2 regions of the Pannonibacter anstelovis genome follow, and region 1 is predicted to be linked to the other one. Evidence: predicted binding sites of a transcription regulator. Region 1 holds the regulator's gene; the other holds the start of a gene.
The links. Region 1 encodes HrcA, which represses chaperone genes, less so after heat shock. Its sites were predicted from a motif close to GTTAGCACTCNCNNNNNGNGAGTGCTAAC; they were not measured.
Positions count from the first base shown of each region.

Region 2: the regulator HrcA is predicted to act here: its motif matches at 11,058-11,086, upstream of groES (co-chaperone GroES).

Region 1 is NZ_JBAKBF010000003.1:239,605-255,046, forward strand. It holds gene V6L75_RS06410 (phosphoribosyl-ATP diphosphatase) at 1-193, shown strand, start outside; gene coaA (type I pantothenate kinase) at 290-1,255, shown strand; gene V6L75_RS06420 (hypothetical protein) at 1,281-3,047, opposite strand; gene V6L75_RS06425 (ActR/PrrA/RegA family redox response regulator transcription factor) at 3,328-3,885, opposite strand; gene V6L75_RS06430 (ActS/PrrB/RegB family redox-sensitive histidine kinase) at 3,946-5,304, opposite strand; gene secB (protein-export chaperone SecB) at 5,519-6,013, shown strand; gene V6L75_RS06440 (HesA/MoeB/ThiF family protein) at 6,084-6,890, opposite strand; gene hrcA (heat-inducible transcriptional repressor HrcA) at 6,921-7,970, opposite strand; gene rph (ribonuclease PH) at 8,167-8,880, shown strand; gene rdgB (RdgB/HAM1 family non-canonical purine NTP pyrophosphatase) at 8,889-9,530, shown strand; gene hemW (radical SAM family heme chaperone HemW) at 9,527-10,684, shown strand; gene phaZ (polyhydroxyalkanoate depolymerase) at 11,041-12,642, shown strand; gene V6L75_RS06470 (DUF2852 domain-containing protein) at 12,925-13,338, shown strand; gene V6L75_RS06475 (M48 family metallopeptidase) at 13,517-14,254, shown strand; gene V6L75_RS06480 (transglycosylase domain-containing protein) at 14,255-15,442, opposite strand, start outside.
Region 2 is NZ_JBAKBF010000002.1:106,847-122,288, reverse strand. It holds gene smc (chromosome segregation protein SMC) at 1-2,077, opposite strand, end outside; gene V6L75_RS03365 (DsbA family protein) at 2,518-3,159, opposite strand; gene V6L75_RS03360 (DUF721 domain-containing protein) at 3,336-3,860, opposite strand; gene mutY (A/G-specific adenine glycosylase) at 4,053-5,150, shown strand; gene V6L75_RS03350 (2OG-Fe(II) oxygenase) at 5,270-5,815, shown strand; gene bfr (bacterioferritin) at 5,938-6,426, shown strand; gene V6L75_RS03340 (EAL domain-containing protein) at 6,801-8,375, opposite strand; gene V6L75_RS03335 (hypothetical protein) at 8,746-9,315, shown strand; gene V6L75_RS03330 (sigma-54-dependent transcriptional regulator) at 9,524-10,933, shown strand; gene groES (co-chaperone GroES) at 11,182-11,469, shown strand; gene groL (chaperonin GroEL) at 11,526-13,166, shown strand; gene V6L75_RS03315 (hypothetical protein) at 13,433-13,996, shown strand; gene V6L75_RS03310 (hypothetical protein) at 14,067-14,615, shown strand; gene V6L75_RS03305 (glutathione binding-like protein) at 14,679-15,383, opposite strand.

The sequences.
Region 1 (15,442 bases):
AGCCGTTGAGGCCGCGATTGCCGCTGTGCAGGGCGACCGGGACGGCCTCAAGGGCGAGGCGGCGGATCTTCTGTATCACCTCATGGTGGTGCTGAAGGTGAGCGGCGTAAGCCTTGACGAGGTCATGGCGGAACTTGCCGCACGCACCGGACAGACCGGTCTTGAGGAAAAAGCCTCACGGCCCGCCAGCTAGAGCATTTCAGCTGGCACCGTTCTGGCGCATCACAAGCGCATCCGGACCAGAAAGGCCCGCATGCAAGCCCTTGGAACAACCGGGACAGAGCCGCCCATGGACCAGACTGTCACCCGCCCCGAGACCATGGACCTGTCGCCGTACAGGGTCTTCACGGAAACCGAATGGTCCCGGCTGCGTGCCGATACGCCCATGACGCTGACCTCTGCCGAGGTGAGCGAGCTGCGGGCGCTGAACGACCCCATTTCCATGGCGCAGGTGGAAAGCATCTATCTGCCGCTATCGCGGCTTCTGGCCTATTACGCCGAAGCGACGCTGATCCTGCATCAGGCGACGAAGCGCTTCCTCGGCGTGGCGGAGAGCAAGACGCCCTTCATCATCGGCGTTGCAGGTTCCGTGGCAGTCGGCAAGTCGACCACCTCGCGCATCCTGCGCGCCCTGCTTGCCCGCTGGCCGGCGAGCCCGAAGGTGGATCTTGTCACCACCGATGGCTTTCTCTTCCCCAATGCCGTGCTGGAAGCGGAAGGCCTGATGCAGCGCAAGGGCTTTCCCGAAAGCTTTGACCGCACCGCGCTTCTGACCTTCCTGTCAGACATCAAGGCAGGCAAGCGCAACGTACGGGCGCCGCTCTATTCCCACTTCTATTACGATGTGATGCCCGGCCACTCGGTCACCATCGACCAGCCGGATATCCTCATCGTCGAGGGCCTGAATGTGCTGCAGACGCGGGAACTGCCCAAGGATGGCCGCGCCGTGCCCTTCGTTTCGGATTTCTTCGACTTCTCGGTCTATATCGACGCGCCGGAGGACATTCTGGAGACCTGGTATGTGGAGCGCTTCATGCACCTGCGCGAGACCGCATTCCGCGATCCCGGCTCCTATTTCCACCGCTACTCCCGGATCACGGACGAAGAAGCACTGGCCACGGCGAAGACCATCTGGACCAATATCAACCTTCTGAACCTCAAGGAAAACATCCTGCCGACGCGCCCGCGTGCCGATCTGATCCTGACCAAGGATGCCAATCACCGGATTTCAAAAGTCGCCCTGCGGCGCATCTGAAATCCGGGCAAAGGCCTGACTGCGCTCACCCCCGTCCGCAGAAGACGTCGTAGAGGCCCGGGCGGGACCACGTGACGTTGTCCCGCTGTCCCTGCAGGACATAGCCGTTCGCTTCATAGCGGAAGCCTGCCCCGCCATTGACGCGCGGCAGCGTGACGGAGACCTGCCCGAACTCGGTCACCATGGCAACGCCCCGGGCGGTATCATAGACGACCTGCAGGTCGATACCGGCGGTGCAGATATAGTTCGTGGTGCTGACATTGCCGACGGGCGCGGGTGGCAGCAACATGCCCGGAGTCTGAAGCTGAGGTTGAGGCTGCACGGGCGGCGCGGGGGTGAAAGCCCCCTGCGGCAGGCCTTGCGGAACCGGCATGGTACTGCCACTCGGCTGTCCGATTACAACGGTCTGCTGCGGCTCGCGGCTGATGTAGATCCCAAGACACTGGCCCACATCGGTCGTCACGAGCCAGGCGTTGGAGATGATGGATTCCTGGTCCAGCACCTGCCCTGGCTCGAGGCGGGCGTAGAACTGCTGGATGCCGGAATAATCGATCCAGAACACATCGATGGGGCCGCCCCGGGCATTGCGGAACAGCATGCGGCCCCGGAAGCCGCCATCCAGTGACCGGATGCCACCAAGTTCAGTGCAAGCCAGATCTCCCGTGCCACCCGCCATGGCCGGGTTGGAGCTGGGATCCACGATCTGGTCCGGCAAGGCGCAAGCTGCCGCGAACAGGCGCACCGCCTTGGCGCTGCCCTTCAGGGAAACCGGCGTGACCGCCCCCTCGACAATCACTTCCAGCACGGACTTGCGCGCCATCACATCCCAGACGGGATCGGTGGCTGCGACGGTAAACTCCGGCAGGGAGCGTCCCTGCGGATTGTTCGCATCGGAACCCGAAGCGTCATAGCTGGTGTAGAATTCTTCCGACTTCAGCGCCACCGAGACCGGGCTGCCCTGCGAAACCGGCGCGGCAGTCTGGGGCACACTGACGGTAATGAATCCGGACTGCGGCGTGCAGCGGGCGGTGAAATCTGCATCTGCACCTTGCGCCGGGCCATGCACGAGCCGCGCCATCGTCGAGCCAAGTTCGGTGCCAGTGACTGTCCATTCCCGTTCAACTGGCGCGGCGGGCAGTACGGGGCTGTCCAGAGGCGGCAACTGACCTTGCGGCTGTGACGGTTCAACAGGCGTCTGTGCCTGAGTTTGTTCCTGAGCCTGGGGCTGGACCGGCGCCTGCGGCGGCATTTGAACCTGCGGCTGGGTCTGGGTTTGGGGCGCTTGCGCCGCAGGAGCCGTTGCGACGGGTGCCTGCGTGCTCTGGTTCTGAGCTGGCTGCGAGGAGGATGAGCCCGAGGGGCTGGCCGGCGCCGGGGTGACGCCCGCACCGCCGACGACCCGCGGACGGCCGGTAACGTCCTTCTTCACGTCAACCGTCACCGCGCCGCCGGAGGCACAGATATCGGCACTCTCGCGCAGGACGCGGCTGTTCTCGAGCGTGATTTCAAGCTCGACCTGACAACTGACCGTGGAGGGATCGACGGCACCGGTGACAGTCTCGACCACAGCACCTTCAATGCCACGGGAGATAATCGGGCGGTAACGCTTGTTGACCAGAATGGAGCGGATGCCCGGCTCGGCTGGGACGACCTGCACCCGGATCTGCTCCGGCAGACTTTGGGCGAAGACAGGCTGCGCAGGTAACGTGGCCGCCAGAAGCGTCAGAAGTCCGGCCGTCACGCCCCGCGCACCGCCGCTGAACACCCACCCCATGTCGTCCCTCATCTTCATGCGTTTGCACACGTCCGGGACAAGCCCGGCGCGAGCCGCTTTTAGCCTTGCCGGGCCACTCACGGCAATATCGCAAACACTTGGGGCGGGATTTTGCTCACGCGAGACCCGCGCCCAAAGCGCTGGAAGTGCCCCAGCGCTATCAATTGCATCTGGTGCGAGGCTGACGGCCCGGCTTCTGCCACGGCTCTGGGACGCTGACGCATCATGCCTTAAGGTTGCTCATGCGCCGTGAAGGCCTGATCAGACCTCAATAGCCACCTTCGTTGAGGTCCGGTATTTAGCGCGGCGCGCGCTTGGCCAGAATCCGCTGAAGCGTGCGCCGGTGCATGTTGAGCCGGCGTGCCGTTTCCGAAACGTTACGCTCGCACATTTCGTAGACGCGCTGGATATGCTCCCAGCGGACACGGTCAGCGGACATGGGGTTCTCCGGCGGCATTGCCTTCTCATCGCCCTCACGGGTCAGCGCGGCAAAGACCTCATCCGCATCGGCAGGCTTGGAGAGATAGTCGATGGCGCCGAGCTTCACCGCCGTCACCGCCGTGGCGATGTTACCATAGCCCGTGAGGATGACTGCGCGGGCGTCGGGGCGGCTCTCGCGGATCGCCTCGATCACATCCAGGCCGCTGCCATCTTCGAGACGCATATCGACCACGGCGAAAGCTGGCGCACGGACGCCCACCTTGGCGATTGCCTCTCGCACGCTTTCCGCTGTTTCCACTTCGAAACCGCGCTTTTCCATGGCCCGGGCAAGGCGCTGGTTGAAGGCCTTGTCGTCATCAACAAGCAGAAGGCTTTTGTCTTCCGCCTCAATCTTGCGAAGCTCTGTGTCACTCATGGGTGCCGTCCTGCATTTACAGACGTGATCAGCTCCGCTGCCAGCATGGTGTCTGGCCGCTCACGGAGCCCCTCGCTCGTGAATAGTGTCCTTTATATGGCCAGAAACCGCGGCCGGGTCCATATCCGAGCCGCCCTCAATGCTGCTGCGGGGCCAGGAAATACGCACGACAGCCCCGGTTTCGGGGGCAGGGCGGTTCTCCAGCATCAGCCGCGCACCGGTCCGTTCAAGCAGGGTTTTCGCAATGAAAAAGCCAAGTCCGAGGCCTCCCCCGGTCTGGGAACGGGAGGCCCGGGAGGAAATGTAAGGTTCGCCGATCCGCGACAATACGTCCGGGGTAAAGCCGGGCCCGTCATCGCGGATCTCGATCCTGACGGTCCTCTGATCCCATGCGGTTTTGACCTGAACGGCAGACGCAGCAAAATCCACTGCGTTTTCAAGGAGGTTGCCGAGGCCATAGCGAATGGCCGGATTGCGCACGCCCACCGGCTCCGGCTCCTTGCCGGCAAAGTCCACATTGATGCTGATGCCGAAGCCGCGGTGGGGCTCCACCACTTCCTCGATCAGCTGCGACATGGGCATGCGCTGGAACAGCTGGTCCTTGTCGCTCGACAGGGTGGTCAGCTGGCGCAGGATATCACGGCAGCGCTCCGCCTGCGCACGGATCAGAACCACATCCTCGCGGCGCTGGTCCCCCTCGTCAAATTCCCGCGAGAGTTCCTTGGCCGTCAGAAAAATCGTTGCCAGAGGCGTGCCCAGCTCGTGGGCGGCGGCGGCGGCAAGGCCATCGAGGGCATTGAGATGCTGTTCTCGCGCCAGAACCAGCTCGCTGGCGGCCAGCGCATCGGCCAGCTGGCGTGCTTCCACCGCAACGCGGAAAGCATAGACGGCCATGAAGGCGAGAGAACAGACAAGCGCCATCCAGATACCGACCGAATACACATCCGGCAGCGAGAAGACATGAGGCTCCGGCCAGGGCAGCGGCAAATGGATGAAGGCCAGCAGCGTGGCGCAGACCGTCACCAGCAGGCCCAGCATCAGCGTCAGGCGGCCCGAAAGGCCGGTGGCCGACACCATCACCGGCGCCAGCAGCAGGAAGGCGAAGGGATTGCCTAGGCCGCCGGTGAGGAACAAGAGGCCGCTCATCTGCAGGATGTCATAGGCCAGCTGCCCGGCCGCCGCCCAGTCCGGCAGGCGTTTGGCGGAAGGCGAGCGGATCTTCAGGAAGACATTGAGCCAAGCCGAACAGGCGACCAGCGCAAAGGCGGGCGCGGAGGGCACCGGATAGCCCAGCCCCAGCTGCACCACGAGCAGGGCCACGGTCTGGCCCGCAACCGCCAGCCAGCGCAGGCGCACCAGCGTATCCAGGCTGAGCCTGCGGTGGGAAAGGATGAAACCGGATTCAACTGGATCGTTCATGGCAACTAACTGGGCCGAAATCCGTGCCGTGGCAAGCCCTCTCCCTCTGTGTCCACTCACCGCAGTATGCCCAGGCCTCTTGTGTGAACAGGTGCTCGCGTGCTAGCCAGCCTCTCCAGATGGTGTTCTGCGACCGATGAGCGGGCACCGGCTTGCCGCTTGATGGTCCGGAGCATTGTGCCGGGCCTGAAACTGAAAGACGGATACGAGACAGATGACGGACATCAACGAAGGTGGCGCCGCGGCGCAGGGCAGCGATGCACAGGGTGGCGAAGCACCGGGCCTCAGCATCCTGGCGCAGTACATCAAGGACCTGTCCTTCGAGAACCCGAACGCACCGCGCTCGCTGCAGCAGGGCGAACAGCCAAAGCTCGACATCTCGGTGAACGTCAGCGCCCAGCCGGTCGCCGATGGTCATTTCGATGTGGTCCTGTCGCTGAGCGCCAAGGCCGAGCGCCCGAACATGGTCATGTTCAACGTGGAGCTGGTCTACGGCGGCCTGTTCCGCATCAACGGTGTGCCGAACGAGCACCTGCACCCCTTCGTCATGATCGAGTGCCCGCGCATGCTCTTCCCGTTTGCGCGCCAGATCCTGGCCGATGCGACACGCAACGGCGGCTTCCCGCCGCTGATGCTGGACCCGATCGACTTCGCCCAGCTCTACCGCCAGAACATGGCCAACCAGGAAGCGGCTCCGGTTCCGAACTGATCCGGACAGCCATTTCCGGCAAGACTTCAGGCCGCAGCCCATCCGGGCTGCGGTCTTTGCTTTTCAGGTGTCAGCGTTCCTCTTCCAGCAGCTCCGCCCAGGTCTTCGGATGATCGCCGTTGAGCGGATTGGCGGGAGAGCGGCGGTAGTTGATGGTCTCGAAACGCATGGCCAGCGTGTCGATCATCAGCAGCCTCCCGGTCAGGCCGGAGCCGATGCCGGTGATCTCCTTGATGGCTTCCAGCGCCTGCAATGTTCCGGCAAGGCCAGTCAGCGCCCCCAGAACGCCGGCCTCGGCGCAGGTCGGCAGATGCCCTTCCGCCGGGCGCTTCGGGAAGAGGCAGCGGTAGGTCGGATTGGGTGTGCCGTCTGCGCCGGTTTCATGGGGTTTCAGCAGGGTGATGGTCGTGTCGAAGCGCCCCACGGCAGCGGTGACCAGCGGCTTGCGGGCAAAGAAGCAGGCATCCGACACCAGATAGCGGGTGGCGAAATTGTCCGAACCGTCGATGACGAGATCATAGCGCTGGATCAGCTGCATGGCGTTGTGGCCCGCAAGCCGCACCGGATGCGGCTCCACGGTCACATTGGGGTTGAGCCGGGCAATCGCTTCGGCAGCGCTTGACACCTTCGGCTCGCCCAGATGCTCCGTGTCGTGAATTACCTGCCGCTGCAGGTTGGACAGCGATACCGTATCATCATCGACGATGCCCAGCGTCCCCACGCCGGCCGCCGCCAGATATTGCAGCACCGGTGCGCCGAGCCCGCCCGCGCCGATGACGAGAACACGCGCGGCCTTCAGCTTCTGCTGACCCGGCCCGCCCACCTCCTTCAGCACGATGTGACGGGCATAGCGCTCCAGCTCTGCGGGAGAAAACATGACGGTTCCTGTCTGTATCTGAAAGGCCTGTCAGCCGAGCATGCGGCTGACGAGGCGGGCCGTGTAATCCACCATGGGGATCACCCGGGCATAGTTGAGGCGGGTCGGGCCGATGACGCCCAGGACGCCGACGATGCGCTGCTCCCGGTCCCGGTAGGGCGAGACGACCAGCGACGAGCCGGAGAGCGAGAAGAGCTTGTTTTCCGAGCCGATGAAGATGCGCACCCCGTCCCCCTTTTCGGCAAGGCCGAGCAGCTGGATGAGGTCGCGCTTGTTTTCAAGATCGTCGAATAGCAAGCGCACCCGCTCCAGATCCTCCGCCACGTCCACATCGGTAAGCAGGTTCGACTGGCCGCGGACGATCAGCGTGTCGCCCTCGCCCCCCTCGCCTGCCCAGACTGCCAGGCCAGCCTCGACGATCTTCTGGGTGAGGCTGTCCAGCTCAGCCTGGTTGGCCTCGCGCAGGCGTTCCAGTTCGCGGCGCACATCCGACAGGGTCCGGCCCTGGATCTGGGCATTGAGATAGTTGCCCGCCTCCACCAGCGCCGACTGCGGCAGGCCGGAGGGCAGATCGATGATGCGGTTCTCCACCGAGCCATCCTCACCCACGAGAACGGCAAGGGCTTTCAGCGGTTCAATGCGGATGAACTCGATCTGGCGCAGGCGCACATCCTGCTTGTGAGTCAGCACCACACCTGCCCCGCTGGAAAGCCCCGACAGAAGCTGGCTCGCCTCCGTCAGGACATGCTCCATCGTGCCCTTGGTGTGGCTGGAGGCGCGCACCTGAACGTCGATGCGCTCGCGCTCCTCCTGTGAAAGGTCCCCCACCTCGAGCAGCGCATCAATGAAGAAGCGCAGGCCCGTTTCGGTCGGCAGGCGCCCGGCGCTGGTGTGCGGGGAATAGAGCAGGCCCAGATGCTCCAGATCAGCCATCACGTTGCGTACGGAGGCCGGCGACAGCGACATGCCGAGGCCGCGCGCCACATTGCGCGAGCCGACCGGCTCGCCGGTGTCCAGATAGGTCTCGACGATGGATCGGAAAATCTCGCGGGACCGCTTGTCCAGATCGCTCAGGCTCACGTATCCAACCTCATCCTCTGCCGGGTTTCGTGTGCTGCCAGCTTCGGGCAATTCACGGCTCTTCTGCAAGATATAGGACCAAAATGGCCGCAGAGTGCAAGCAGGCCTTTACGGCTCTCGGGTCTCAGGGCTACAAGCGCGGAAAGATCTGTGGGCCAGTGCGCCGCAGCGGCCATTTTCAAGTCAGGAGCCAGATATGCGTCCGTCCAAACGTGCTGCCGATGAACTGCGGTCCGTCACGCTGGAGCGTGGTGTTTCCAAGCATGCCGAGGGCTCCTGCCTGGTGAAGTTCGGCGACACCCACGTCCTGTGCACCGCCAGCCTGGAAGAGCGCGTGCCCTCCTGGCTGCGCGGCCAGAACAAGGGCTGGGTGACGGCCGAATACGGCATGCTGCCGCGCGCCACCGGCACGCGCATGCGCCGTGAGGCGTCCTCCGGCAAGCAGTCCGGCCGCACCCAGGAAATCCAGCGCCTCATCGGCCGCTCGCTGCGCGCCGTGGTCGATCTGGAAGCCCTCGGCGAGAACCAGATTTCCATCGACTGCGACGTGATCCAGGCCGATGGCGGCACCCGCACGGCTTCGATCACCGGCGCATGGGTGGCCCTGCATGACTGCATCGAATGGATGCGCGCCCGCGAGATCGTCAAGAAGCCGGTGCTGAAGGACCATGTGGCCGCCATTTCCTGCGGCATCTACAAGGGCAACCCGGTGCTGGACCTTGACTATGAGGAAGATTCCGCTGCCGAGACCGACGCCAACTTCGTGCTGACCGGCGCGGGCGGCATTGTCGAGATCCAGGGCACGGCGGAAGGCGCCCCCTTCTCCGAGGAAGAGTTCAAGGCACTGCTGGATCTTGCCCGCGGCGGCATCGGCCGCCTGATCGACCTGCAGAAAATGTCCATCCTGTGAGGCACCCCATGGCACACCGCAAGCTGGAGCCGGGCCGTCTGGTCGTGGCCACCCACAACGCCGGAAAGCTGCGCGAAATCCGCGAGCTGCTCGGCCCCTATGGGTTCGATGTGGTTTCGGCCGGCGAGCTGGACCTGCCGGAACCGGAAGAAACCGGCACCACCTTCGAGGCCAATGCGGAGCTGAAGGCCCGTGCGGCAGCAGAGGCCTCCGGTCTGCCGTCGCTGGCCGATGACAGCGGCTTCTGCGCGGCCGCTCTCAATGGCGATCCTGGCATCTATTCCGCCCGCTGGGCCGGTCCGGAGAAGGACTTTGCCATGGCCATGCGCAATGTGGAAGAAAAGCTGCAGCAGGCAGGCGCGGTGACGGCGGAAGCCCGGCGCGGCTCCTTCGTGGCCGTGCTCTGCCTTGCCTGGCCTGATGGCCATGCGGAGTTTTTCCGCGGCGAAGTGGAAGGCCAGATTGTCTGGCCGCCGCGCGGCACGAAAGGCTTCGGCTACGACCCGATGTTCCAGCCCGACGGCCATGAGCGCACCTTCGGTGAGATGACTTCGGAAGAAAAACACGGCTGGTCCAGAACCACGCCTGCCCTGTCCCACCGTGCCCGCGCCTTCACCCTGTTCTCGAAGGCCTGCCTGGAGCAAGAATGACCACCACCCCGGACGGCGGCTTCGGCATCTATGTGCACTGGCCCTTCTGCGCGGCCAAGTGCCCCTATTGCGACTTCAATTCCCACGTCCGGCATCAGCCGGTCGACCAGGACCGCTTTGTTGCGGCCTTCGAGCGGGAGCTGGCGCATTTTGCCGCCTGGACGCCAAACCGGACGGTGCAGTCGATCTTCTTTGGCGGCGGCACGCCGTCGCTGATGCTGCCGCGCACGGTGGAGCGCATTCTGGAAGCCATCGCCCGCCACTGGGCGATCGATACGGACGTGGAAATCTCGCTGGAAGCCAATCCCTCCAGCGTTGAGGCGGAACGTTTCCGGGGCTACCGGGCAGCTGGCGTCAACCGGGTATCTCTGGGCGTGCAGGCGCTCAACGATCAGGACCTGCGCCAGCTCGGCCGTCTGCATGACGTGGCCGGGGCTTTGCAGGCCATCGAGATTGCCCGCGAAACCTTCCCGCGCTTGTCCTTCGACCTCATCTATGCCCGGCCCGGCCAGACAGTGACCGGCTGGGAGGCAGAGCTGCGCCAGGCGGTGAAACTCGCCGCCGATCATCTGTCGCTCTATCAGCTGACCATCGAGGAAGGCACGCCCTTCTTCAACCTGTATCAGGCGGGCAAGCTGATCGTGCCAGACCCGGATCTGGGAGCGGAATTCTACGAGCTGACGCAGGATCTGACCGCTGATCTCGGCCTGCCGGCCTATGAAGTGTCCAACCACGCCCGTCCCGGCGCGGAATGCCGCCATAATCTCGTCTACTGGCGCTACGGCGATTATGTGGGCGTCGGGCCGGGTGCCCATGGCCGCCTGTCGCTGGGCGCCACCAAGCGCGCCACAGCCATCGAGCGCCATCCGGAAACATGGCTTGCCCATGTGGAAGAGCGCGGCCACGGCATGGTGGAGGACCTGCCGCTGAGTGACGAGGAGCAGGGCGATGAATACCTGCTGATGGGCCTGCGGCTGATCGAGGGCGTCGACATGCGCCGCTACGAGCGGCTGTCCGGCCGCTCCATCGACCCGCGCCGCCTCAACGACCTGCTGGAGCATGGCATGGTCGAGAAGCTGGACGAAACCCGTGTCCGCGCCACCCGCGACGGCTTTTTCGTGCTGGACGCAGTCGTGGCGGATCTGGCGGCGTAATGCCTCGCGCCTGCTTCCGGAACAGCGCAGCCGGAGGCTTCAACTCACCAGCAATAAGTCCTTAAGCAAAATAGGATTTCTCTCTATTTTCATGCTGCACTGCGACAACAGCAATGCAGCAAATAGTCCTTTGTATGATACAGAGTGCAGAACTGGCTTCATGAGCTGTCAACCTGTTGGTGTCAGGCTGTTCACACTCGGGCTATTGATGCAGACGGCAATATCAGCCTATTCTGCTGCAATGCCAGAAGCCGGGCTTGATATACGCGGCAGAGACAGTGCGTGTTCGCCGGGCCAGCGACGAAGGATCAGAAGTGTTGCCCTTCTATCATCTCTACGAGATCAACCATGCCGCCATGGGCCCGGTGCGTGCCGCAGCGGACGCAACACGGCTCTATTTCCAGAACCCGTTCAACCCGATGAGCCACACGCAGCTCGGCCGGCAGGTTGCGGCCGCCTGCGAGGTGCTTGAGCGCACGACACGGCGCTATGGCAAGCCGGAGTTCGGCCTGGCCGAAACCACCATCGGCGGCATGAAGGTACCGGTGAGCGAACGCGTCGTCTGGCGCCGCCCCTTTTGCGACCTTCTGCATTTCGAGCGCGGCACCGCCCAGCGCCGTAACGACCCGAAGATCCTGATCGTTGCTCCCATGTCCGGCCACTATGCCACGCTGCTGCGCGGCACGGTGGAGGCCATGCTGCCGCGCGCCGATGTCTATATCACCGACTGGATCGACGCCCGCATGGTGCCGCTTTCGGACGGCAAGTTCGATCTGGATGACTACATCGACTACGTCATCTCCATGCTGCATTTTCTCGGGCCGGACACCCACGTCGTGGCCGTGTGCCAGCCCTCGGTACCGGTGCTGGCCGCTGTTGCGGTGATGGAAGCGCGCAACGATCCCTATGCGCCTTCGACCATGACACTGATGGGCGGGCCGATCGACACCCGTGTCGCGCCCACCGCCGTCAATGATCTGGCCATGTCCAAGGGCATCAACTGGTTCAAGCGCAACGTGATCATGCAGGTGCCGTTCCCGCATCCGGGCATGATGCGCTACGTCTATCCTGGCTTCCTGCAGCTGTCGGGCTTCATGAGCATGAACCTCGACCGGCACCTCATCGCCCACCGCGACTTTTTCCAGCATCTGGTGAAGGGCGATGGTGACAGTGCCGAGAAGCACCGCGAATTTTACGATGAATATCTGGCGGTGATGGATCTGACGGCAGAATTCTACCTGCAGACGGTGGAGAGCGTGTTCATCGAGCACTCCCTGCCGCTTGGCAAGATGAAGCACGGCGATGTACTCGTAGACTGCGGCGCCATCCGTAACACCGCCCTGCTGACCATCGAGGGCGAGAAGGACGACATCACCGGCCGTGGCCAGACCCGCGCTGCCCACACGCTCTGCACCAGCCTGCCGGAGGACATGAAAGCTCATTACGAACAGCCGAATGTGGGCCATTATGGTGTGTTCAATGGCTCGCGCTTCCGCGCCGAAATCGCCCCGCGCATGATCGACTTCATCCTGACCCACTCGCAAGCCAACCGCGAGCGTGTGAAGAAAGCTGCTGCAGCTGCCGCCGCCAAACCGGCCGCAGTGGAAAAACCGGTAGCCGAAACGCACAGGGCCAACGCAGCGCCCGCCCCCAAGGCGGACGTGACAACTGCTGCCAAGGCTGAGCCGAAGGCAGCCGCAGCTGCGAAGAGCGACCCGCTGGCCGAGATCCTGCTGGCCAAGCCCCAGGGCGTTGCCGACAATCTCAAGGCCATCACCGGCGTCGGCCCCAAGCTGGAAAAGGCGCTGAATGAAGCGGGCATCTTCCACTTCTGGCAGATCGCAGGCCTGACGGATGCGCAGATCGAGGCGCTGGACGACCGTCTGGATTTCCGCGGCCGCATGGCCCGTGACAACTGGATCGAGCAGGCCCGCAAACTGGCTGAAACGGTCGCCTGAGACCGGTGATCAGACCAGAGATCAGGCCCGGCCCTGCCCTCTGAGGCCTGCCTTCCGGCAGGTGATCAGGGCAGGGCCGGGTTTTTTCATGTCTGCGGCAGGGGCCGGTGAGAGCCCAACCTTCCGTCCAAGTCATTGATTCAAGGACGTCTTCCGCTTTTGCGTTCAATTCTGCAGACAACCCGGCGCACCGTGTAATCGATGAGGGGCCTCATGGTCTTCTTGAAAGGCAGGCCGCGCATTCCCACGTCTTTATCTGTTGAAATCCGAAAGGGGATGACGATGACTGGGAACACTGTGTTGAGGCCTGGCTGGAATGCGGCAAGCATCGTGCTGATGGTGCTGGGCTTTGTGTTGTTCTGGCCGCTTGGACTGGCAATGCTTGCCTATATTCTTTGGGGTGACCGTTTCGAAACAATGTTTCGTGACGCCCGTGATCAATGGAACAGAAGCCCGATCAAGAGTGCGGTGAATAACATGAATGCGGGAAGCTTTGGCCGGACCGGCAACGTAGCCTTTGATGACTACCGGGAACGCGAACTAAAGCGCCTCGAGGAAGAGCGTGCGAAACTCGATGCCATGCGCGCCGAATTCGATACTTTCCTGCGCGAACTGCGCCGGGCCAAGGATCAGGAAGAGTTCGACCGCTTCATGGCCGCCCGTGGCCGCAGCTCAGGCACCTCTGGTCCTGCCTGACCGGCCGGTCCGGTAAGGTACACCACGCGGGAAGCGGCGCAGCTTGCGCCGCTTTCGCCGTTTTGGAAGGCGCGGTTTCCCGCTGCAAGCCACTCCTCACGCCAGCAAAACCAGATACCCTCTGATACGTTCGAATCACACTCGCAGCGCCTGTCTGCGAGACTTGCAGGGAAATGGAATGTTCTCACGGCTGCGGCGGCCTGTTTTTCCGGACCATATCGTGCTGCCGCTGAGCGGCGGCGAGATTGCCGTGCGCCTGCGGCCTGATCCGCGGGCGCGCCGCTATCTGCTGCGCCTGCCGCATGACCAGTCCGGCCCGGTGCTGACCATTCCCAAGGGCGGCTCGCTCTCTACCGCCCAGCGTTTTGCCGAAAAACATGCCGGCTGGCTGGAGGAAAAGCTCGCCGCTCTGCCGCAGACAACCCCCTTTGCCGCCGGGTCGGTTGTCCCTGTCCGGGGAATCCTTCACCGGATCGAGCCTTCGGGCCGCCTGCGCGGGCTTGTAACGGCAGGGCTTGATGCAGACGGTCATGCGGTGCTCAGCGTGCCCGGCGCTGCCGAACATACGGGCCGCAAGGTGGCCGACTGGCTGAAGCGGCAGGCACGGGCCGATATCGAAGCAGCCGTGGCCCGCCACACGGCCACGCTGGGGGTGAAGGCCGCGGCCATTTCCCTGCGCGACACCCGCAGCCGCTGGGGCTCTTGCGCCTCGAACGGGCGGCTGTCCTTCTCCTGGCGGCTGATCCTTGCCCCGCCGGAAATCCTGGACTATGTCGCTGCCCACGAGGTGGCGCACCTGCGGGAAATGAACCATTCGGACCGGTTCTGGGCGCTGTGCCGGCAGCTTGCCCCGCACACGCCCAAAGCCCGCCAGTGGCTGAAGGACGAGGGCGGCAAGCTGCATCTGTTCGGCTGATCAGCCGCCGAAAAGCCGGCCGATAAAGCCGAGCGGCCCGCCTTCGGAAGGCGGCGGCGGAATGACACGGCCATCGGCCCCCACATCCGCCGGGGGAATGGGGGCATTGTCGGTGGGCACAGGGCCGTAATTCTGCGGCAGCTGTTCGGCAACACCGGGCAAGCCCGCAACGGGCAGACCGGCATGCGCCTTGTCCATTGCGGCCTTCCAGATTTCCGCTGGCAGGGAGCCGCCCGTCGCCTTCTTCGTCGGGCTGTTGTCGTCATTGCCGAGCCAGACGGTGGCCGTCAGGTTGCCGGTGTAGCCGATGAACCAGGCATCGCGGAAGTCCTGGCTGGTACCCGTCTTGCCGCCCGCCGGGCGCTGGTCTGCCAGCATCGCCTTCTTGCCCGTGCCGGTGACAAGTGTCTGCGCCATCATGTGGTTCATCTGGGCAAGGCGCAGCCCGTCGATCACCTTGCCAGTTCCATCCCCCTGCCGGGCATAGAGCGTGCGGCCTTCCGCCGTGCGGATGCGGCGGATGACATGGGGCACAACTCCGTAGCCGCCATTGGAGAAGGGAACATAGGCCGCCGTGATTTCCAGCGGCGTCACTTCCGATGTGCCCAGCGCCAGCGAGGGATTGGCCGCCAGTTGCGAGCGGATGCCAAGCTTCTGCGCTACCTTGACCACCTTGCCGGGTCCGGTTTCCACCGCCAGCCGCGCAGCCACGGTGTTGAGGGACATGGCCAGTGCGTCGGTGAGCGTGACATCGCCATAATACTGCTTGGTATAGTTCTGCGGGCGCCAGCCCTTGAGGGAGAAGGGCTCGTCCCGGCGGATCGTGTCCGGCGTCAGGCCGCTTTCAAGCGCCGCCAGATAGACGAAGGGTTTGAAGGCGGAGCCTGGCTGACGGCGCGCGTTGGTGGCACGGTTGAACTGGCTCTTCTGATAGTCCCGGCCACCCACCATGGCCCGTACGGCCCCTGCCGTGTCCATGATGACGACGGCGCCCTGCGAGACCCCCAATTCACGTCCGTGGGCATTCAGCGCAGTCACCAGTGCTGATTCCGCAGCCTGCTGCATCACCGGATCAATGGTGGTGTCGACGATGATGTCGCTGTCGATGGACCCGGCAAACTGCGGCAGCAGATCCATCACCCAGTCGGCGACATAATTGGCGCTGGCCGTGTTGCGGTCGCTGACCAC
Region 2 (15,442 bases), on a different contig from region 1:
CGCGAGCCTCGCTCAGGGCCTTCTGATGATCGCGCAGCTGCTGGCGCGCCGCCTGTTCCCGGTCTGCGGCCTGTTGCACCCGGGCAGAAGCGGCCTCCAGCGCCTCGCGCGCGGCCTCGACTTTCTCTCCGGCAATGTCGATTTCACCGGCCAGCGCCGCCAGACGGTTGCGCTGCGCCAGCCTCTGGGCAGCGGGCGTAGGGGCATCGGCAGCAACGGTAAAGCCGTCCCAGCGCCACAGGTGCCCCTCGCGGGAGACAAGGCGCTGGCCGGGCTTCAGCAGCGCCTGAAGCCGCGGGCCATCTTCAGCCGGAACCACACCGATCTGCGCCAGACGGCGGCGCAACCCGGCGGGAGCCTCCACGTCTGCTGCAAGCGGGCTTGCGCCGTACGGCAGGGGAGAATCACCGGCTGCTGCGCTTTCCGCCGTGCCGGCCCAGCGCACGGGCGCGCCCTCGTCCAGTGAGGCTTCCAGATCATCACCCAGCGCTGCGCCCAAAGCTGTTTCCAGACCTGGCTTCACGGTCATGCTGTCCACCACGGGCGCATGCGCCCCGGCGGCCACCATGTTGAGCACGCTTTCCAGCGTGCGCGCTTCGGTCTCCAGCCGCTGCAACACGCGCTCGGCCTCTGCCAGCGGCGCACGGGCGCCCTGCTCTGCCTCGCGAGCGCTGCGAGTGTTCTGCTCCGCCGCCTCCAGCCGCTCCTCAGCCTCCAGAACGGCGGCTTCACGCAGCTCCACCTCTTCGGCGCGCTCGGCCACACCGTCGGCGGCGTCCATTTCGGCCCGCAGCGCCTCATACATGCGTGAAGCATCCGCTGACTGAGAGCGCAGGCGCTCCGCCTTGCCCCGCGCTTCATCCAGCGCGCGCTGCATCTGCTGGCGCTGCGCGGTGACGCGCGCTTCGGCAGCGGTCTTCTCGTTGAGGACTTCCTCGAGATCCCGCACCGCGCGGCCCGCATCTTCCACCCGCTCGGCCGCCAGTTCAGCGCGTTCGGCGGCGGTTTCGCCCTCTTCCAGCAGTTCGGCCCGCTCTTCGGCCAGCCGCTCCAGAACCTCGCTGTTTTCCTCGATCATCCGCTCTTCGCGAGCAAGGTCCTCAGCCAGCTGAACCAGACGCCGGTTCAGGTCCACAAGCTTTTCGCGCACGCGCCGGTCTTCGGCGTCCAGCTCATTGCGGGCAATGACGAGCCGCTGCAGGGCGGCTCCGGCGCGGGCGGCTGCATCGCGGATCTCCGGCAGCCGGTGAGAGGCGATCTCCTGCGTCTTGGCCGCTTCCGTCTGGGCCTCCGCAGCCGCCACCACCTCGGCACGCGAGGCGGTGAACATGCGGTCTGCTTCTTCCAGCCCTTCACGCGCTTCATTCAGGCGCAAGTAAAGGATCGCCGCTTCCGCAGAGCGGATCTCCGCAGACAGGTTGCGGTAGCGGGCAGCCTGCCGGGACTGGCGGCGCAGGCTGTCGAGCTGGCCGTCGATCTGCACCAGCACGTCTTCCAGCCGCTCAAGGTTCTGCTCTGCAGCGCGCAGGCGGATTTCCGCTTCGTTGCGCCGGCTGTGCAGGCCCGAAATGCCGGCCGCCTCTTCCAGGATCTGCCGGCGGGAGGTGGGCTTGGCGGAGATCAGCTCGCCGATCTGCCCCTGGCGCACCATGGCCGGTGAACGCGCGCCGGTAGAAGCATCGGCGAAGAGCAGCTGCACGTCACGGGCGCGCACATCGCGCGAGTTGATGCGGTAGACGGACCCTGCCTCGCGTTCAATGCGCCGGCTGACTTCCAGCATGTCGCTGTCGTTGAATCCAGCAGGGGCCTTGCGATCGGAATTGTCGAGGAACAGCGTCACTTCCGCCGTGTTGCGGGCCGGGCGGTTGAGGCTGCCGGAAAAGATCACGTCATCCATGCCGGAGGCGCGCATGTTCTTGTAGGAGTTTTCCCCCATCACCCAGCGCAGTGCCTCGACAAGATTGGACTTGCCGCAGCCATTGGGGCCGACAACGCCGGTCAGCCCGTCGCCGATGACGAATTCCATCGGCTCGACGAAGGACTTGAACCCGGCCACGCGCAGCTTGTTGAACTTCACGCCGCGCCTCCAACGGTGAGGAGGAGGAAGCTATTGTTCTGATGGCAAGCCAGCGCCTCCCCACTCACCCAACGTGGGGAGGGGGGCAAAGACACATCCGCAAAGCCTTGGCGACGCAACATCACCGCCATGGCAAAACTCCCCTCCTCCGGCCAAACGGCCGGGCAGGCAGAAGCCATTACCCTGTCGAGCATTTCTGTCACGCGCATGCGCCCCCGGAAAGATGCCGCCGGCTCAAGGCCGGACAGCAGAGGGACATGGCTCCCCAGCCATGCCCTTTGGCGCAGACTCCGGCTGACGAGGGGCCACCTTGTCAAGGAAAAGCCGCCTCTGCACGCCCGAATCAGACCGCCAATTGCGGGAATAGCGGGGAAAACGGCAATAAAACACCCCGCCGCAGGCTGGCTGCGGCGGGGTGGAAGCTGAATTTTGCCCTGAGCTCAGAGATACTTCTCGATGACCTTGGAGAACTCGTCGAAAGAGGATGCTCCGACAATACGCTCGCCATTGACGAAGAAGGTCGGGGTCGAGTTGACGCCAAACTCCTTGGAGGCCCGCTCCTGCACGGCGGTGATGCCATCCAGAAGCTGCTGGTTGCCGAGGCAGGCTTCGAAGCTTTCCTGCGTGAAGCCGAGCTGCTTGGAGAAGTTAAGCATCGAATTATACGGGTCCTGCGTGAAGGCCCAGCTGCGCTGGTCGGCGAACATGGCTGACAGGACGTCGAAATATTTGTCCTTCGGCGCACAGCGGGCCAGCATGAAGCCGCCGGAGGCAACGGGATCCAGCGGGAATTCGCGCATGATCATCTTGGCCTTGCCCGTGTCGATATACTGCTTCTTCAGCTCGGGCAGAGTGTTCTTGTGGAAGTTGGCGCAATGGCCGCAGGTCAGGGACGCGTATTCGATGATGGTCACCGGCGCATCTTCGTTGCCGATCACCATGTCACCGAGGGGGCCCGGCTCCATCAGCTTCGCAACATCTGCCGATTGGGCAAAGGCCGGGACGGAGGTTGCCAGGGCGGCGGCAAAGGTGGTTGCGGCGGCGCTGGCCAGAAGCTGTCTGCGGGTAAGGTTCACGATCATATCCTGCCTGATACTGTTTGGCGGTCGCAGTCATGTGCCCGCTTGCAAGGGACACGTCAACCGGACAGTGCAATTGTGGCAGCAGTGGGAAACACACGTGTCCGTGATGTCGAAAGACTGCCGCAGCGGCAGAAAACCGCATGGGAAGCAGAGACGCGTCCTGCTGGCGGCCCTGTTCAGCTGCTGGAGGAGCGGGCGATGACCTGCTTGCCAAGGGTCTCCAGCGCCTGGCGCAAGCCCTTGTGCTCCAGCCCGTCCAGCTTTGCATCCAGCTTTCTCTGCTCGTCGTCCGTCAACGCACGCAGAACAGGCCGCTGCTTTTTCACAGGCACAGTCACGGGCTTTTGAACAATGCGGATGCGGCCGACCGCTGCCCAGCCGAAATATGCGTTGATGCGCTCCAGCACGATGGGCATGTCATGGGTCAGCATCAGCGCCGTTGCACCATCGGTGTTGACCACGAGCGTTGCGGGCTCCGGCACGCCCGAACCATCCCGGTCCGGCGTACGCGGCCAGATCAGACGCTCGGGCCGCACTCTTTCGCCGTAACGCTCGCCTACAATATCCGGCCAGCTGGCAACCAGATCGGCCGAGGCGAAGCCGCGCTTGCGGAAGACAGGCTCCATCGCCTTGCCAATCAGATCGGCAAGCGGGCGCGACTGCACCCGTCCCTGTCTGCCCGATCCGCCCAAGCTGCTCATCACTCTGCCCAGTTCACCTTGCTGCGGGCGCACTGTGCCCGCATCTGCCTCGCAAACTCCTCCCTGCAGTTTGCGCCGAAATCAAGACCAGCAGCTTAACGTCAGAATACCGCGGCATTTTCACCCGCTTTTCCCCAGCTCCCGCACTTGGGCAGCCTTGATTTACCGCCAGTCCCGGCCAAGCTTTGCGCCATGGACGCATCAGCCCCTCCCCTTCCGCAGGCAAACGCTGCCGCTGCACGTGCGCAAGAGCTTCTTGCCTGGTATGACCGCAACGCCCGGGCCCTGCCCTGGCGTGTGCCACCGCATGAGCGCGCCGCCGGTGTCGTGCCGGATCCCTACAGGGTGTGGCTGTCGGAGATCATGCTGCAACAGACCACCGTCGCAGCCGTAAAGGATTACTTTCTCGCCTTCACCGCCAAGTGGCCAAAGGTCACGGATCTGGCAAACGCTGAAACCGATGACGTGATGAAGGCCTGGGCCGGGCTCGGCTATTACTCCCGCGCCCGCAACCTGAAGGCCTGCGCCGAAAAGGTTGCCTTTGAACTGGATGGCCGCTTTCCTGAAACGGAAGAAGGCCTCAAGGCGCTGCCGGGCATAGGCCCCTATACGGCTGCTGCCATTGCCGCCATCGCCTTTGACCAGCGCGCTGCCGTGGTGGACGGCAATGTGGAGCGCGTTCTGTCGCGGCTGCACCTGATCGAAGAGCCTCTGCCGGGCGCAAAGCCCGCCATCCGTGCGGCGATGGATGCCCTGACACCGCCTGACAGACCCGGCGACTTTGCTCAGGCCGTGATGGACCTTGGCGCCACCATTTGCACCCCGCGCCGCCCCGCATGTGCCCTGTGCCCCTGGAGCGCGCCTTGCAAGGGCCGCCGCCAGGGCATCGCCGAAACCCTGCCGCGCAAAGCTGCCAAAGCGGAAAAGCCGACGCGGCGGGGCGCGGCTTTTGTCATGCTGCGGGAGGGCGATAGCGCTCTGGCGCTGCGCAAGCGCCCGCCCAAGGGGCTTTTGGGTGGCATGGCCGAAGTGCCCGGCACGGTCTGGAGCACGGATTTTGCCGAAGAAATGGCGCTTTCGTCCGCCCCCCTCAAGGCCCTCTGGCACCAGCATCTGGGCGTTGCCACCCACACCTTCACCCACTTCCATCTGGAGGTAACGGTTTACAGCGCCACATTGCCCGCAGGCACGCCTCTTCCCGAGGGCTGCTGGTGGTCGGTACCCGGCGATTTGGAAGGTGAAGCCCTGCCGACCGTAATGCGCAAGATCATCTCGCACGCGAGGCGTTAGAGGCCGAGGACCAGGGCTATTTTCCCTGATTGATCAATACTTTAAGATTCTACTTGCTTTTTCCATGCCGTCAGGATTGATCGCGCACCATTTCGCGTCGATCAGAAAGCTATCGGCACATGTTCAAGCATACGATGAAGGACGTTTTCACCCCTGCCGAATGTGCAGAAATCATAGCCCTCGCCGAGAATGTGGAGATGAAGGACGGGGGCTTGGTCGGCGGCATACAGCACAACATCCGCCGTGCAAGAATCTCCTGGCTCGATGATCAAGGCAGCGCTGCCTTCGTCATGAACCGCATTCTGGAGACGGTGGCCACCGCCAACCGCGAGGCCTTCCAGTTCGACATCACCGATTTTCAGGAGCGGCTGCAGGTCGCCGCCTACGACGAAACGGATGAAGGCCACTATGACTGGCACTCCGACATTGGCGATGGCGCCATCGCCCGCCAGCGCAAACTTACAATTGTCGTCCAGTTGAGCCAGCCAGACCTCTACACCGGCGGCAGCCTCGACCTTGATCTGGGCAGCGCCAAATGGTCGGCACCGAGAGAACAAGGCTCTGCGACGCTTTTTGCCAGCTTCATGCTTCACCGGGTTACCCCGGTCTCCAGCGGACGCCGCTATTCATTGACATGCTGGTGTCACGGTCCATCATTCCGTTGATGCGTCTCCATACCGCGGCACAGGAAAAACTGCATTTTCACAACCGCAGGGACTGGACACAAAACATAGAACCATTCTAATGTAGATCCAGTTCAACCCCGCTGAATGAAGTGAGTCTCATCATGAAGGGCAATCCCAAGGTCATCGACTGCCTCAACGAGGCCCTGTTCCTCGAACTGGGCGCCATCAACCAGTATTGGCTGCATTACCGCTTGCTGGATGACTGGGGCTATACGCGCCTCGCCAAGAAGGAGCGCGCCGAGTCGATCGAAGAGATGCAGCATGCGGACAAGATCACGTCGCGCATCATCTTCCTCGAAGGCCACCCCAACATGCAGAAGCTGGCTCCCCTGCGGATTGGCCAGACCATCAAGGAAGTGCTCGAGTGTGACCTCGCCGGCGAATACGACGCCCGCACCTCCTACGCCAAGTCCCGCGAGATCTGCCGCGAGGAAGGCGATATCGTTTCCATGCAGCTGTTCGAAGAGCTGCTGAAGGACGAGGAAGGCCACATCGACTTCCTCGAAACCCAGCTTGAGCTGCTCGGCCGCATCGGCGAAGAGCGCTACGGCATGCTGCAGGCAGAACCGGCCAACGAAGTCGGCGAATAAGTATCAGGCCCCAGAGACCCAAAAGAAGCGCGCTGGCCCAGGCCGGCGCGCTTTTTTGTTGGTGCAATTCTGTTTCCGGCAAGCCAGCCGCCCACACCCCGCCATCCCGGACGCAGCGAAGCGAAGATCCGGGGCCCGTCATACCAAGGCTTTCGATGCTGACGCATCACGCCTTGAAAAGGCTCAAGCGCCGCACGGGCTTAACCAGCTCTCGATGAGTCGTGCTCATCGAGAGCTGGTATCAGGCGGTCACGGCCCAGGCCACCCGACAGATCCCGGCACAAGGCCGGGACGGCGCAGGTGGATACTCAGAGGAAACAACTCGAGCCGCTTACGCGGCGCCATCTCAGCTTGCGCGCTTACGCGGCGCCATCTCAGCTTGCTCGCTTACGCGGCGCGGGTGCAGGCATGCCCTGGAGAACTTCGGCGCGGACGGGGCGCGGCGGGGAGAAGAGATGCCCCTGCGCCATGGATACATCAAAGTCCAGAAGCTCCAGAACCTGCGACTCCGTCTCCACATGCGAGGCAATCAGCGTCATGCCGTAGCGGTGCAGCAGATTGCCGAAATCGCCCGGATGGATATGCCCGTGCTCGGAGCTGCGGCGGCCAATGAGATAATCCGCATGCAGCTTGGCATAACGGAAACCTCGCTCGGCCAGTGACTTGAAGTCCATCTTCAGGTCATGGATCTGGTCGATAGAGAAATGGAAGCCGATTTCGGCCAGCGCGCCGATGCTTTCCATCTCGACAACGCCCATCTGCGCCACATCATCCTGCGTGAACTCGAGGATCAGCAGATCGCTGAAGCTCTTGTTGTTGCGCACGAACTCCAGGAAACCGGGGAAGAACGTCTCGTCTGCCAGCGAAATGGAGGAGACGTTGCAGAACAGCGCCGCATCGCGGTTTCGTGTTGTCAGGCGGCGGATCACCTGCACGGAGCGGAAAAGCAGCAGATTGTCGATGCGCGGGATCAGGCCGGAGCGGATCGCCTCCGGCAGGAAGACGGCAGGCTCCAGAACCTGATCGTTGCCATCCCTCAGGCGCGTGAAGGCTTCGTAATATTTTACCCTGCGCTGCGGCAGGGTGACGATTGGCTGCAGGAAAAGATCCACACGGTTGGCATTCAGCGCCGAGCGGATCATTTCACGCATGGCCGGATCGGCCTTTTGCGAGACAGGGGCCTGCGGCTGGAATGCCGGACGCTGCGGCTCCGGCTCGTTGCGGAAGCCAGACTGCTCGAAACCGCCGAACACAGGTTCGATCCGCCCGCCGGGCATCTGCTCCGGCTGGTGCTGATGCAGCGCATGCTGCGGCTCGTGCTGGCGCTGCGGTTCGGGAGCGTGATGCCCCTGATGCTGCGGCTGATAGGCTGGCTGCTGCGGGGCAGCATAGCCCTGCGGCTGCTGCGGCGCTTCCTGGTAGTAGGGCTGCTGATACTGTTGAGGCTGCTGGGGAGCAGCCAGCTGCGGCTGCATGTGCTGCGGCACCGGCTCATAAGGCTGGCCGTGATACGCAAGCCCCTGTGCGGGAGCCGGGCCGCCAATGGCGCGCTGGTCCTCGATGCGGGTTTCCATGTCAGACATGGCTTCGGCCATTTGCTTGACCAGCGTGCCCAGCACCTCGATCTCCGCAAACAGCGGATCGATTTCCTCGCGCGTGCGGCGCGGAATGGTGTGTTCAACTCCGGTCAGGCGGCCCTCAAGGTTGTTCACATCCTCGTCCAGCTCAAGCAGCCGGTCTTCCAGACGCTCGACAACGTCGCTGACTTCGCCACGGTCACGGCCGCGGCCCAGCACAACCTGCACCACGATCATCGTGCACATCAGCGCAAGCGACAGCGACAGCGCTTCCCCCGGCGGACGGCCAAACTGATAAACGAGCACAGCAGCGGCCGACAGGGCAATTACGCCCATGCAGATCAGAATGATGATGGTCGCTAAACGCCCCATGCCTTTGGCCGCACTACCCCGAATCAATACTCTGTTAACGATTTTGCCCGAAAGCCACGGCAGTTCCGACTCTCAAAGCCAGCCTTTACGGGGAAAACTTTGCCTAGTTCTGTTTAAAGCGCATTAATAATGGTTAACGGACTACCCGGAAGCCCCGCTTGCCAGGCCCGGCGAAAAACCCTTGCAATTCCGCTCAGGCTCCATAGCCTTCTCATGGAGGGGCTGAGATGGGAGGCCCGCAATCTCTTGAACCAGGAGGAGATTGGCGGAGGTGGAAGGCCAGCTAACGAAAGACAGAGAGCCGCAGTCCGGTGCCGCGCCACCCGGGCCGAGCAGTGATCCGCCCGGCACCCCAGCGGAGACGGAAGACGTGATCTGCCGGGATATCATCCGCCTCACCTTGCACAAGATCACGCAAAGCCCGGAATTTGCGGCCTCCATTCAGCTGCGGCAATTTCTGACATTCGTGGTTGAAGCCTCGATCGCAGATCCTCCCGTGCCTCTGAAGGGCTATACCATCGCCACGCAGGCGCTGGGACGGGACGACAGCTTCAACCCGGCGACCGACCCGATTGTGCGGGTCGAAGCGGCGAGGCTTCGCAAGCGCCTTGAGGATTATTATGAGGGCACCGGTCACAACGACCCTGTCCGCATCATCATCCCCAAGGGCAGCTATCAGCCCGGTTTTCATCCTCTCACACAGGAGGCGCGAAAAGCGGAAATGCCTGGCGGCAAGGAACCTGTCCCTGCCATTCCGGAGGCCCAGCCAGCCGGCGAGGCAGCACCTGCGCGCCCTCTCGACGGACAGCACTCCCTCACCGCAACGCTGCCATCCAGCACAGACAAGCCGGGCTTCCCGGCGTTTTTGCTGCATCCAGCAGTCTTCTTTCCGCTGATGGCTCTTGCCTTCGCTGCGGGCTTTGCAGCGGCCCGGCTGTAGGTGCAGCGAAGCAGAAATCGCAGAGGCATCAACAGCCTGCAGCAGCCGCAAATTTTCACGAGCTATCAAAGCCGTCACTATTTGCGCCTCTGACAACGCTTTGTTTACCACGTTTGCACAACACTCCCCTGACAGTTCAGACAAGACCTGCCTGAAGAAATCTGACAAGAGCGGGAGTAACCCGGGGATGGGGAGCCTTCCGGACCTCATGAGGTCCATTCATGTGCGCGTTCTTGACGCAAACCCGGCGGATGCAACACGTGCAGCCACCGTTTGTGCGCGGTTGAGCAGCCCCGTCGCCGAGCCGCTGGTCTATTCCGACCCGCGCCAGTGCCTCGATGCGCTAAGCGACGCTTCGGCCGATGTGCTGATCATCGACATCGAGACTGCCGGTGGAGACGAGGCATTGGCCCGTTTCGCAGTGCGCAGCCCCGGCGCGATCATCATCGCCACCAGTTCCCACGGCTCTGTTACACAGGCCATGAATGCCATGCGCGCAGGAGCGCATGATTTCATCGCCAAGCCCTTCACGCTGGATGCACTGCTCAGCAAGGTGCAGGCTCAGCTTGATGGCCGCCGTCCGCAAGTGCAGCCCCAGGCCGCACGCCGTGACACCCCGGCCATGCGGCAGCTGGACCCGGCGTCCCGCGTGCCCATCGGCCGCTTCACCGGCACCTCGCAACTGATGACGGGCGTCTACAATCAGATCGGCCGCCTTGCGCCGTCCGATGCTCCGGTCTTCATCACCGGCGAGTCCGGCACAGGCAAAAGCCTGTGCGCCGAAGCGATCCATGTTCTGTCCGGCCGCGCCGGCAACCGGTTTGTCGCCATCAACTGCGCCGGGCTTTCGGTGGAGCGGATCGATACGGAGCTGTTCGGGGATGGCAGCGAGGCCTATCCGGGCGCTGCGGCGCAGGCCGCCGGCGGCACACTGTTCCTCGACGAAGTGAACGAACTGGACCTGTCGCTGCAGGCCAAGCTTCTGCTGCTGCTGCAGGACAAGGGGCTGGCGAAGTCAGAAAATGGCACTCCGTCCAGCCTGCGCATCATGTGCTCGTCCAGCCGTGATCCGCTGGCGGAAGTCGCCACGGGCCGACTGCGCGAAGACCTTTATTACCGGCTGAACGTTCTGCCCGTGCATCTGCCGCCCCTGCGCGAGCGGCGCGAGGACATCCTGCCACTGGCACTGGAGTTCCTGATCCGCTTTGCCGGAGAGGACCGCAGATCCTTCCGGGGCTTTGATGCCGATGCGGAAGCACGGCTGGAGGCCTATGCCTGGCCCGGCAACGTGCGCCAGCTGGAAAACACCATCCGGCAGATCGTCGTGATGAACAACGGCACGGCGGTTACCTATGACATGCTGCCGCATTTCATCCGCGAAAGCTCTGCCCGCGCCCGCCTCGGGAGCGATGAAGCCCGCGAGCGCCGCCGCCCCGCACGCGGCGCCCGGCCGCTGGCTGCCATAGAGCCCCTGTGGGCGCAGGAGCGGCGGATCATCGAAGATGCGCTTGACGCCTTTGACGGCAATATCGCGCTTGCTGCCGCGGCGCTGGAGATCAGCCCCTCGACCATCTACCGCAAAAAGCAGTCCTGGTCGGAACGCACTGCTGCCATGTAAGCGCAGGCGGCGCGGCGCAAGCCCCGAAAGTCCGAAAACCCGAGTCCTCCGGCCATTCAGCCGGAGGATTTTTTCATTTGGTCCGGCATTGACAAGGCCCGCAGGCACTCCTAAATCGGGGTCTGTTAGCACTCGCTGTTGAGGAGTGCTAACAAGACGCGGGGTAACCCGCGATCTCTCGAGCCATCAACATTATGGATTGCGTGCTGCTTCATATGGGGGCACGCCGCATGAGAGGAAAGAGCCAAATGACGTTTCGTCCGCTGCACGACCGTGTCGTTGTTCGTCGCGTAACCTCCGAAGAGAAGACCGCCGGCGGCATCATCATTCCGGACACCGCCAAGGAAAAGCCGCAGGAAGGCGAAGTCGTCTCCGTCGGCGCTGGCGCCCGTAAGGACAACGGCGAACTGATCCCGGTTGACGTTAAGGCTGGTGACCGCGTGCTCTTCGGCAAGTGGTCCGGCACCGAAGTCAAGATCAACGGTGAAGACCTGCTGATCATGAAGGAATCCGACATCATGGGTGTGATCGCCTGATCAGGCGGACCTCCGGATTTCAATGACATCAACCCAAATTAGAGTGAGACGATAAAATGGCTGCCAAGGACGTAAAGTTCGGTGCTGATGCCCGCGAAAAGATGCTGCGCGGCGTCGATATCCTCGCAAACGCCGTCAAGGTGACCCTCGGCCCGAAGGGCCGTAACGTGGTCCTCGACAAGGCCTTCGGCGCTCCGCGCATCACCAAGGACGGTGTGTCGGTTGCCAAGGAAATCGAGCTGGAAGACAAGTTCGAGAACATGGGCGCCCAGATGGTGCGCGAAGTGGCCTCGAAGACCAACGACATCGCCGGTGACGGCACCACCACCGCCACCGTGCTGGCCCAGTCCATCGTCAAGGAAGGTGCCAAGGCTGTTGCCGCCGGCATGAACCCGATGGATCTGAAGCGCGGCATCGACATGGCTGCTGCCGAAGCCGTGAAGTACCTGGTGTCGGTTTCCAAGAAGATCACCACGTCTGAAGAAGTTGCTCAGGTCGGCACCATTTCCGCCAACGGCGACGTGCAGGTTGGCAAGGACATTGCCGAAGCCATGCAGCGCGTCGGCAACGAAGGCGTGATCACTGTCGAGGAAGCCAAGTCTCTCGAGACTGAGCTGGAAGTCGTCGAGGGCATGCAGTTCGACCGCGGCTACCTGTCCCCGTACTTCGTCACCAACGCCGAGAAGATGCTCGCCGAGCTGGAGAAGCCCTACATTCTCCTGCACGAGAAGAAGCTCTCCAACCTGCAGGCCATGCTGCCGGTTCTTGAAGCTGTGGTGCAGTCGGGCAAGCCGCTCCTCATCATCGCTGAAGACGTCGAAGGCGAAGCTCTGGCGACCCTCGTCGTCAACAAGCTGCGCGGCGGCCTCAAGATCGCTGCCGTCAAGGCTCCGGGCTTCGGCGACCGCCGCAAGGCCATGCTGGAAGACATCGCCATCCTGACCGGCGGCACGGTGATCTCCGAAGACCTCGGCATCAAGCTGGAGAGCGTCACGCTCGACATGCTCGGCCGCGCCGAGAAGGTCTCCATCTCCAAGGAAAACACCACCATCGTTGATGGCGCTGGCTCCAAGGACGACATCGCTGGCCGCGTTGCACAGATCAAGGCGCAGATCGAGGAAACCACCTCGGACTACGACCGCGAGAAGCTGCAGGAGCGTCTGGCCAAGCTGGCTGGCGGCGTCGCCGTCATCCGCGTTGGCGGTGCAACCGAGATCGAAGTGAAGGAAAAGAAGGACCGCGTCGACGACGCACTGAACGCGACCCGTGCGGCCGTCGAAGAAGGCATTGTCCCGGGCGGCGGCACCGCGCTCCTGCGCGCCAAGGCTGCAGTCGAGAAGCTGACCTCCGACAACGCTGACATTCAGGCAGGCATCAAGATCGTCCTGCGCGCTCTTGAGGCCCCGATCCGTCAGATCGTCGAGAACGCCGGCGTGGAAGGCTCGATCGTCGTTGGCAAGATCCAGGAAAACAGCAATGTTTCCTTCGGCTTCGACGCTCAGACCGAGACCTATGTCAACATGATCGAAGCTGGCATCATCGACCCGACGAAGGTCGTGCGCACTGCCCTGCAGGACGCCGCTTCCGTCGCTGGCCTGCTGATCACCACCGGTGCCATGGTTGCCGAGCTGCCGAAGAAGGACGCTCCGGCAATGCCGGGCGGCGGCATGGGCGGCATGGGCGGCATGGACTTCTAAGAAGTCCAAACGCTTCAGAATAAGGAAAGGGCGGTCTTCGGGCCGCCCTTTTTGCATGGCGCCCATCAGATTAAGTCCTGTGCCCGCCACGCGGGCACGGGGGGCGGCATGGACTTCTAAGAAGTCCATCAGCCTCGGAATACGGAAAGGGCCGCCCTAGGGCTGCCCTTTTTGCATGGCCGCCCCACAAATCACTCAGCGGATTATATTCACATTCCTCCCCCGCAAGCGTCCTTCAAGGCAGGACAGCAGGTGCCGGGATGGTCATGAATATTCAGGAAATTCTTGCCGATAGGTCGGTCTGGACCTCGGACTTCATGGAAGCCACGGCCCATCTCGGGGCGCATGTGGCGGAGCCGTTTCTGACGACGGTCAATCTGGTGACGATCCACCAGATGACGCGGGCAGCGAAGATCGGGCTGGTCACCGCCTGGCAGGAGGACCCGGGCCTTGCGGAGGATCTGGGGGCGAGCTGGGCGTGGAGCCTGGAAGACCGGCACTATCTGGTGCGCGCCCTGCGGCTGGAGCGCGAGCGGCATCTGGGGCTGAATTATTTCCCCTTCGAGGTGGATGGCATCCGCAGCCTCATCGCGGCAGCAGAAGCCGCCTCCCACGGCCACCGGCATGTCCATCCCGTCTTCGTGCTTTACACCAGCTTTACCGGACCGGAGCACCGCATGAGCGAAGGCTGCCTCTTCATCGATGCCCGGCGCATGCAGGACTTTCTGTTCAACCGCAACCGGCTGACGCTGCACCCTGCCATAGTGACACTTGAGGAGGCACGGCATGCCGGCGCCCGGCCCTGGTATGAAATGTTTCCGCTGAAGTGAGGCCAGCGGCTCACGCGCCCTGCCCTGTCTGCGTCAAGGCAAGAGACAGACAACCGCAGGGAGCCACCCAATGTCTCTTACCGACGTTCTCAAAGACCAGTCCACCTGGACCTACAACATCATGAAGGCCTCTTCCAATCTGGGCGAGGTGATCCGGGAAGACGCGATCACAAGCGTCAATCTGGCCGTGATCAACGACCAGTCCATCGCCCAGAACCTTGGTCTCGGCACGACAAGCCTTCAGGGTGCCAAGCTGGAGATCGAATTCGGCGGCGACTGGATCTGGAACTACAAGGGCTCCGTTCTGCTGGTGCAGGCGAAGAAACTCGATGTCGTGAACAAGTTCCCATTCTACACGATCGACATCAACCAGATGAACACGCTCATTGCCACAACAAAGAACGGCTACTTCGGCGACACGCCTGCAATACCTTTCTATGTTTTCTACAATAGCTTCGCGGACGAGAACCCTGCCAACTTCGGATGTACCATGATACATGCAATAACATTGCAATCAATGCTGGCCCAGACCGGCCAGATCAATCAAAAGACCGCGCAAATTTCTCCGGCACAGATGAAAACTGCCGGCTGGGCGCCATGGTGGCAGATCTTTGCGTGATCCGGTCCATGCCATAAAGACCGGCCCGGCCTTTTCCGCCGGGCCGGAATGATCCTTGATTTCTCAGCCCCGCGCCGGAATATTGACTGCCTTCTGGCTGGCCGGACGGGCCATGCAGGTCTCGAACCAGCGCAGCACGTTCTTGCGGGCTGCAAGGTCAACGTGATCTGCCGCTTCATAGAAGCCGGAGATGGTGCGAAGCCAGGGCCATGAGGCCATGTCGGCAACGGTATAGTCCGGGCCCATGATGAACTCACGGCCCTCAAGACGCTGATCAAGCACGCCCAGCAGGCGCTTCACCTCGTCACGGTAACGCTCGAACGGGCGGCGGTCCTCATATTCGCGGCCAGCGAATTTGTGGAAGAAGCCGAGCTGTCCGGACATGGGGCCAAGGCCGCCCATCTGCCACATCAGCCACTGGATCGTCTCATACTTCCCGGCCGGATCCTTCGGCAGAAACTTTCCAGTCTTTTCCGCAAGATAGATGAGGATGGCGCCGGATTCCCAGATGCCAAAAGGCTTCCCATCCGGGCCATTGGGATCAATGATCGCCGGGATCTTGTTGTTCGGATTCAGCGACAGGAACTCAGGCGTCATCTGGTCATTGGAGCCGAAGTCCACCAGATGCGGCTCATAGGCAAGCCCCGCCTCTTCCAGGAAGGCGCTGACCTTGATGCCGTTCGGCGTCGGAAGAGAGTAAAGCTGGATACGGTCAGGATGCTGGGCCGGCCACTTCCGGGTGATCGGAAAATCCGCAAGGCTTGTCATGTTCGGGCTTTCACTCTTGTGCGATAAGGCGGGAGGGGAGATAAGACGCGAGGCAAGGC